Regions from separate parts of the Sphingobacterium sp. E70 genome, predicted to be linked through region 1. Evidence: riboswitches for the same ligand, from Rfam matches in the RefSeq annotation. Region 1 holds a riboswitch; each other region holds the start of a gene.
The links. Region 1 has a riboswitch for thiamine pyrophosphate ahead of KUH03_RS16160 (carboxypeptidase-like regulatory domain-containing protein). Riboswitches for the same ligand answer to the same signal wherever they lie in the genome.

Region 1 (2,201 bases):
TGAAGAAGCTCTTTCAATATAACCGTCACTGCTAATCCTAGATAACCGCGCATTGAAAGCAAATTTGTCGTTGATCAAACCGGTTCCGAGCTTTACGGTATTTTTCCAGGTATTATAAGAACCGAAAGAATTATTGAGCTCAACATAGGGTTTTTCGGCTAAGGTATTGGATTGAATATTTAAGGAAGCACCGAAGGAACCAGCACCATTTGTCGAGGTTCCAATCCCTCGTTGCACTTGAATGCTTTCGGTAGATGATGCGAAATCAGGAAGATTGACAAAGAATGAGCCCATGCTTTCAGCATCATTTAGTGGGATTCCATTAAGCGTTACGTTGATGCGCTGGTTGTCAGATCCACGAATGGTCATGTTTGTATATCCTATGCCGGCCCCTGCATCGGAGTTGACCTGGACAGAAGGTGTTTGATTCAATAGATAGGGATATCTTGCCCTAGATTGTTTCTGGAAATCTCTTCTTTTGAGATATTCTTGAATGTTGTTGGGGCATTCTTTTTGGCTCTGGTAGATACAACGAGTACTTCTTCTGTACGAATTGTTTTCGGATCAAGTTGGACCGTCAATTGCATGTCGCGCTCAATGTTCAGGTTTTGGGTCCAAGTATGATATCCTATAAAAGAAACTTGAACGGAATGCTTCCCTTTCTGGATATTATACAATTTGATCAGACCATCTTTGTCCGATTTGGTTGTAAAAGAAGCCTGTCCATCCAGGGATACTGATGCATTTTGTAGCGGCCTTTGTGTGTTCTTGTCTACGGTCTTAATCGTCAAATTGTGCTGAGCAACAGCAATTTGGATAGAAACAGTAGCTAAAGCGCTACAAATCAAAAATTTGATCATGTTGATGTATTTTGTTTAAGTTAAACAAATCATAGAAAGGGGTCACTATGATCGTTCTATTTAACTAACCTCTCCCTCCGCCAGCATTACCTGGATCAGGTGCACAGAACTTAATCTGTTGGGTATAATCTCAGCCCTTATTTGTGTTTTTGACAAAACAAGGCACCCCTATTCGATGGTGCGAATATATACATTAAAATCGGAATGGTATAACATGATGTGTTTTTGACAAAAAGCCAAGCTAGTTAAAAATTTGTTAAAATTTCCTTATGGTTTAAAGTTTTACGTTTAGGCTTGTTTTTGGTATTTATTGTTCTTTTTAGGTACCTTGGCATAGAGTTTTCTACTGTTAGTATGTATTCATATCGGTCAAAAATTTTTAATTACTAATTTGAGAGTGAGGAGATAAAATGTTAAAATATTTAAGCGCAAATTATATTCTACCGATCACTTCGATGCCAATAAAAGATGGTATTGTAGCGGTAGATGAAGAGGGGTAATTCAGGGTATTTACGAACCCGCATCGTTTACTTTGAATGATAAGGTCAAGATCGAAAGGTATGATGGCGTTATTATTCCAGGTTTTATCAACGCCCATTGCCATCTTGAATTGTCACATATGAAAGGTGTAGTACCCAAAGGTACCGGTCTGCCGAATTTCTTGAGTCAGGTGATGACTTCACGTAGTGCTTCAATGAAGAAAATGGATGATGCAATGGCAAAGGCGGATAAAGAGATGTATGAAAATGGTATTGTAGCTGTGGGCGATCATGCGAATACAGATAACTCTTCTACACTGAAAGAGGAATCGCAAATACTTTATCATACGTTTGTGGAAGTCATTGGTGTTGAACCTGAGGAAGCTGATTTTAAATTAAAAGAAGCAAAATCGTTGACGCAAGAATTCAGAAATGGCCATGTGTCGATTACACCACATGCACCTTATTCCTGTTCAAAAGCTCTTTTCAAAAATTCAAAAAAGCTGTCCCTGAGACGAACATCATTAGTATTCATAATCAGGAGAGTGATGAAGAGAATAAATTGTTTAGATACAAGACAGGTGAGTTCCTGGACTTCTATAAGAGTATCGGGAAAAATGCAGATTCTATTAAAGCGCAGGCCCGGAATTCGATCCAGTCTTATTTACCTTATTTGCCTTATCCGAATAAGTTGTTGTTAGTTCATAATACGTATACTTCATTAAAAGATTTGGATTTTGTGGAGCGTATGGATCGGGATGTTGTGTGGTGTTTGTGTCCGAAAGCAAATTTATATATCGAGGGTGCTTTACCTAAGATTCATAATTTTATAAATGCTGGACAACCCTTAGTTATCGGAACG
Region 2 (2,201 bases), 1.7 Mb from region 1:
CCCCTGATTGGACTTCAATACAAATAACTTCTCGATCAGATCCAAAAACCGATCGTACATCCCCATAAAATTCACCAATAAGGTCAACTCCGCAAATGGCATAAAAGGATATTGATAGAGCAGCTCAGGTCGTGTACTTTTTGAGGCATCAATAAAAAAGACTGGTTGTCGTCTACCCATATATTGTCTAGTGAAAAAGAATGCGATGCTGTCGCCTCAAGGCCGAAAGTATCCCAATCGTAATGAATCAATGCAAATTCACGCGCGACAAAGAAAGATTTTACAAGTGGATTTCCATCCTGATCCAACAGTTGTTGTCCATCCGCCTGAATATAGGCGTTCAAGGTAAAATGTGTCAGGTGGGGTGCTCCAGTAGCATATTTCCAAAGCCCTTTCAAGCGATAAGACTTGCCCTCACGTTCAGCGATGCCTGCAATCTGCCCACTTCCTCCAAAACATATCTGTTTTGAAGTGAAAATATCCTGCCCAACTTCGGAGTCAATAAAACCAACAAAAGATTCGCTCCCGCACATAAAGTTACCGTCCACGCCAATCCCCATCCCAGTAGGCTAGCTCCTTCAACAGGAAAGCCCACTAACCAGATCCAGCCCCAAGCCATTCAGAGATTCTGGTACCCAGATTTTAAACCACTTGTTCAGGTATATCAGTTCAAGCTGCTCATCAGACAAACTCTTTTGCTGAATTGCTTTCTGTTGCTGATCTTTTAGAACAGCAATAGCTGCATCAGTCAGTTGCATATTTTTTTCATCACTTAATATTCTCCGCCAATTAAAATAGCCACTAAAAGCCATCACAAATAAAAATAAGGTTAAACCAGCATAAAGGAATAGACCTTTGTGTATAAGCAAGGGAATTGCCATCAGGTTACTGATGTTCAATAAAATCAATTTTCAAGTTTACGCTTTGCCAGCAGCCACATCCCTGCCCAGGCTGTACAGGAAACAAAAGAGTCCCATAACGGAACATCCGAATCAGTTAAATGCACCAGACCAAAATAGAACAATAGGAAACCGACTACACAGATAAAACCAACAATCTGCCAATCTCGGGCTGTACTACGGCTGATCGGTACGATCGTATCACTGCTATATTTCCAATAGATCCAACCATAGACGCTCATCACCAAATAATAGAGATGCAACAAGATTTCTGCATATAATTTTGCATGGAATAATACATATACGGATATGATAATGCCTATTATCCCAAAGAGGTAATTGATCGATTTATTTTGCCTTGAAAACCAAACCTGCAAGATACCAAAACATACCCCAGCCATTCAGCTATGGTGGCTTGCTGCATTTGCTGAATAAAAGCCTCGAAAATTGTATCAGAAGTCATTCAATTGTTTATTAGTTCGTGTAATTACATAATAAACTTATGAGCGGAAAAAACGGATGTTTTTATTGAAATTAAAATCCCTACGCCAGCATTATCCGGATCAGGTATATAAAAGCGATTGCACAAGGTCGTACAATCGCTTTTATTGGGTATAATCTCAGCCCAGATGACATTGTCATTTCCGAGCACCCCATAAGTATATTGTTTATTGAAATTAATCTATATCAATCAATTTCAACGCTTTATGCGTACGGATACGCGTCTCTCTACAAAGCTCAGCATCATCATTTAACGATTTGCCATGAGAAGGAATCATCTCGCGTAGTTTCTTGCGGTATTCATCTGATTTAGCACGCTCAGGGAAACATTTCTTCAATAGACTGATCATGATTGCCACCGAAGTTGATGCACCTGGAGAAGCTCCCAATAGCGCGGCGATAGAACCGTCTGCACTTGAAACCACTTCTGTACCAAACTCCAAAATTCCACCTTTCTTCTCATCCTTTTTAATCACCTGAACACGTTGACCGGCTTTCTCAATAACCCAATCTTCCAATTTAGCTGTTGGCATAAATTGTTTCAGCGATTCCAATTTATCTTTAGGAGATTTCATCACTTCCGTAATCAGATACTTCGTCAACGGCAAATTGTCAAGTCCTGCCGATAACATCGGACGGATATTGGATAATTTGATCGATGCAGGCAAATCAAAATAAGAACCTTGCTTCAAGAATTTGGTTGAGAAACCAGCATACGGACCGAAAAGTAAGGCTTGTTTTCCATCGATATAACGGGTATCTAAGTGCGGTACAGACATCGGTGGCGCGCCAACAGATGCT
Region 3 (2,201 bases), 3.0 Mb from region 1:
TTTGCCATTTATTGAAAGCTCGTAAAGTCCCGCCACAGCAATATAGGCACGGGCAGACTTAATCGGCTTGGTCGTTTTAAATGCTCTTCTGAAATACGGTGCCGCCTGCTCGTGAATATCCTGATTATCACTGATCCATTTCCCCTCCAGTTCTCCATCCCCATCATACCAGTCTCAAATGAAGCGATGGAAGATGTACTTTCACTCGCATTTTTGTCCCAGACACGCACTTTCCAATAGTATTTTGTCTGCCGTTTCAAGCTAATACCGTCATAATGAATCAACATCGCCGAACTCAGTCGCTTTCCGCTATTCCAGCTATTAGCTTTATTTTTTACCAATGCAAGTGAATCACTGCTTACCAAGATTTGATAAGCAGATTGCTTCGCTCCCTGTCGCTTATCGGTCAGTCGCCAGCTTAAGCGGGGATTTGATTTATCCACACCCAGCGGATTCACAAGATGTTCACAGTTCAATTCAATTGGCAGACATTCTTTTTGTTTTTGTGCATACAGTATCGAGCTTACACACAGCATCGTCATCAGTAAAATTTTCCGCATGTTTAGTTTATACTTCGTTCAGCTTTCTGTATTTCCTAGCATAGCATTTAGGTTCTTTCCTGGGTGACAATGCACACACTCAACAGGAATACAAAAAGTGTTAAATTGTTTTAGTTGATTCAAAAACGAATATATCAATTATTATCAAGATAATTAAACTGTACTGTCCTGTTATCCTGCCGATGAAAATTAATAGCAATGTTTTGGATTATTCATCAAAATAATCCTATATTAGTCCCGACTTTAGGGTGTCTGCATATGCGGGCTGAGATTTTACCCTTATAACCTGATCCAGATCATACTGGCGTAGGGAAAAGTAAGCTATCTTCCAGATACATTACTGTATCTTGTTGTTGCCATTCCTAAAGTTTTACCAAAAAAATAAAAGGAATGGAACTAACAATCAATCATCAAATCCGATTTTTCGACCCCGCACCGGGCTCTTTGGCCGAACTTTTACAGACGGAATTATCCGGTAAAACCCAAGGTATTGCCGTGGCCCTCAACAACTGCGTTGTTCCAAAAGACAACTGGACCGCAACAGTTTTACAACCCAATGATCATATCCTACTCATAACCGCTACACAAGGCGGATAATCTCGTATGGAGCAGAATCAATTCAATATACCTAATTCCCCATTAACATGACAGCAGAAAAAATCACACAAACCCCTTTTCCAAATTCAACCAAAATCTTTGTTCCTGGTACACTCTTCCCTATCAAGGTGGCCATGCGTCAGATTTCATTGAGTCCGACCAAATTGAGTAATGGACAGATCGAGGTCAACCCGCCCATCAGTATTTATGACACCTCTGGTCCCTATACAGATGGGACACAAGAGATTGACATCCGTAAAGGACTTCCCCGTCTTCGTGATCAGTGGATCCTGGACCGCGAGGATGTCATACAGCTTGAAGGGATCAGTTCGCAATATGGTCAAAAACGTCTGGCAGATACCACATTGGACGAACTTCGGTTTGCTTACAGCCATAAACCTAAAGTTGCTGCACCGGGTAAAAATGTGACGCAATTACATTATGCCAGAAAGGGGATCATTACACCAGAGATGGAGTATGTTGCCATTCGTGAAAACCAACGGATAGAGCAACTTGCTGATAGTACACCGGGCATGGATCATCAGCATCCGGGCGAAAATTTCGGTGCCCGAACTGTCGGAAAATATATTACACCAGAGTTTGTCCGTGAGGAGATCGCCGCTGGTAGGGCAATTATCCCTAATAATATCAATCATCCGGAAAGTGAGCCGATGATTATCGGTCGCAATTTTCTGGTAAAGATCAATGCCAATATCGGTAATAGTGCAGTGAGTTCAAGTATCGAAGAAGAGGTTGAAAAGGCCGTTTGGGCCTGCCGCTGGGGTGCCGACACAATTATGGACCTGTCTACAGGCAAAAATATCCACGAAACCCGCGAATGGATTATCCGCAATTCACCTGTTCCAATAGGTACTGTCCCGATCTATCAAGCGCTGGAAAAGGTCAAAGGTGTTGCCGAAGATCTCACCTGGGAAATTTTTCGGGATACCCTGATCGAGCAGGCCGAACAGGGTGTATCCTACTTCACAATACATGCTGGGGTTCTATTGCGTTATATCCATTTAACAGCACAGCGGGTGACAG
Region 4 (2,201 bases), 2.6 Mb from region 1:
TATGCAGCTGCAGATCAATAAAGTGACCAATCTAAAGATTGCAGCAAAGCAGATCAATGGTGTACTGATCCAGCCCGGTGAAACCTTTTCATTCTGTAGACTGGTCGGCCAGCCCACACAGAAGAAAGGCTATCTTCCGGGGATGGAATTATCTTTTGGCGAAGCACGGGCAGGTATAGGCGGTGGAATCTGCCAGATTTCCAACCTGATCCATTGGCTTGTTATCCATAGCCCGCTGACAGTCACAGAGCGTTATCACCATTCTTTTGATCCGTTTCCCGATGATGGGCGTGTATTACCTTTCGGAAGTGGTGCAACGGTATTTTACAACTATCGTGACTATCAGTTTACCAACAATACCCCTATACGTTTCAGATTAATCTCTGGTTTACCGAAAAATGTCTTGAAGGTGAACTGAGGATCGATCAGGAGCTCGATTTTGCCTATCACGTCATTGAAAAGGAGCATCAATTCCTTAAAATAGGAGATCAATTCTATCGAAAAAATGAAATCTGGCGGGAAAAATTCCTAAAATTTCAGGGTGGAAAGGTTGTTGATACGGAACTCCTGACGAAAAATTTTGCCCGCGTCACTTATACCCCTCCTGACTACACGGAATTGCCAGCTGAAGACAATATAAATTCTTAACAAGCAGCTTAGCTGCACGAGATCATTTTGACATCATCCTCTACTCGTTGTCGGTTCAATCTATTTCCCATCTAATACTGAAAATGTCTGTCAAATCGCTCGCTGTCATTTTTACCATTCACGGACCGAATAAAACAGGGGTTATAAAAAGTCCTTTTTTTTGTCTAAATTTGATATGGCTTTGGGGTATTCTGTATAGAATTGAGATAGTCCCTTCGAACCTGATTCGGTTTATACCGGCGTAGGGAAAAGCAACCGCTTACGTATATTACAATATACCGGACAGCCCATCTGTCTCATTTCTTCCTGACAAAGCCACGTACAAACATAGCGAACAAAAAGGAATGGAAGATTTAATTATCGATCTGTTAGCACAGGTCAGACGACAAAAACCACTTGTACATAATATTACGAATTTGGTAGTGATGAATAGCACCGCCAATGCACTCCTTGCTCTTGGAGCTTCCCCAGTCATGGTTCACAGTCCATCCGAAGTACGCGAGGTTGTTGATCTTGCCCAGTCGTTGGTACTTAACATCGGCACATTGAGTGAACTTACTGCCGAGTCCATGCTTGTAGCAGCAGAACACGCCAATAACATTGGCCGCCCTTGGGTATTGGATCCTGTGGGTGCGGGAATATCCGCTTTTCGCAATGACTTATTGGCAAATCTCCTGGAATTAAAGCCCACTGTGATACGGGGAAATGCATCAGAGATCATGAGCCTTTACAATTTCAACCAGGTCAATACCAAAGGAGTAGACAGCACCGCAGACAGCAAAGCTGCTATCGGCTTTGGTAAAGCATTACAAGAACAATTGGGATCTATCATCTGCATCTCCGGAAAGGTAGACTATATCCTGTCCGAACAGCATACCGCAGAGGTACACAATGGGCACCCCTGATGCCCCAGGTTACCGGACTTGGCTGTAGCGCAACTGCACTCATCGGTGCATTTTTAGCAGTCACAGACCATCCTTTTGAAGCAGCGACCGCCGGTGTCTCCCTTTGAGCTTAGCAGGTGAACTGGCAACAACGCGATCCTCTGGTCCGGGTTCCTTACAGATGAACCTCTATGATGAGCTCTATCTGCTGAATGAAGAGCGTATCCGGATGCATCTCAACTTGAAGCATTATGGCAATTAATCCCCTATTTCCTTACCCCTTGTATCTGGTTATCTCCGAACAGGACTGCTACCCACAATCTTGGCTCCACGTTGCCGAAGAAGCCATAATCGGCGGTGTGGATATTATTCAGTTACGCGAAAAGAACGAAACGCCGACAGGGTTTCTGGAAAAAGCCAAGAAGCTAAAACAGCTTACCGATCGCTACGGAATCCCATTGGTCATCAATGATGCCGTGGATATTGCGATTGAAATCGAGGCCTGGGGGTGCATGTCGGACAAAATGATCGTCAACCTATAGCAATAAGGGAAAAATACGGACATCGTCTTCAAATTGGCTGGTCGCTTGAAGATCGGACACAACTTGACAGCAAACAGATGGCCGCTGTAGACCACCTTGGTGTCAGCCCAATCTTTCCAACAAAAAC

Region 2: linked by a shared signal. The riboswitch ahead of pnuC (nicotinamide riboside transporter PnuC) and the one ahead of KUH03_RS16160 (carboxypeptidase-like regulatory domain-containing protein) in region 1 are both predicted to bind thiamine pyrophosphate.
Region 3: linked by a shared signal. The riboswitch ahead of thiS (sulfur carrier protein ThiS) and the one ahead of KUH03_RS16160 (carboxypeptidase-like regulatory domain-containing protein) in region 1 are both predicted to bind thiamine pyrophosphate.
Region 4: linked by a shared signal. The riboswitch ahead of thiM (hydroxyethylthiazole kinase) and the one ahead of KUH03_RS16160 (carboxypeptidase-like regulatory domain-containing protein) in region 1 are both predicted to bind thiamine pyrophosphate.

The regions. Positions count from the first base shown of each region.
Region 1 is NZ_CP079104.1:2,267,285-2,269,485, reverse strand. It holds gene KUH03_RS16165 (Plug domain-containing protein) at 1-495, opposite strand, end outside; gene KUH03_RS16160 (carboxypeptidase-like regulatory domain-containing protein) at 429-860, opposite strand; TPP riboswitch at 915-1,040, opposite strand; gene KUH03_RS16155 (amidohydrolase family protein) at 1,393-2,040, shown strand; gene KUH03_RS16150 (amidohydrolase family protein) at 2,031-2,201, shown strand, end outside.
Region 2 is NZ_CP079104.1:585,228-587,428, forward strand. It holds gene KUH03_RS04265 (hypothetical protein) at 84-560, opposite strand; gene KUH03_RS45235 (nicotinamide mononucleotide transporter) at 579-908, opposite strand; gene pnuC (nicotinamide riboside transporter PnuC) at 905-1,300, opposite strand; TPP riboswitch at 1,423-1,565, opposite strand; partial or broken gene mqo (malate dehydrogenase (quinone)) at 1,577-2,201, opposite strand, start outside.
Region 3 is NZ_CP079104.1:5,299,534-5,301,734, reverse strand. It holds gene KUH03_RS37965 (family 78 glycoside hydrolase catalytic domain) at 1-36, opposite strand, end outside; gene KUH03_RS37960 (hypothetical protein) at 9-560, opposite strand; TPP riboswitch at 796-890, shown strand; gene thiS (sulfur carrier protein ThiS) at 951-1,157, shown strand; gene thiC (phosphomethylpyrimidine synthase ThiC) at 1,205-2,201, shown strand, end outside.
Region 4 is NZ_CP079104.1:4,860,723-4,862,923, reverse strand. It holds gene KUH03_RS34770 (VanW family protein) at 2-418, shown strand; TPP riboswitch at 822-913, shown strand; gene thiM (hydroxyethylthiazole kinase) at 993-1,553, shown strand; gene KUH03_RS34755 (hypothetical protein) at 1,657-1,794, shown strand; partial or broken gene thiE (thiamine phosphate synthase) at 1,784-2,201, shown strand, end outside.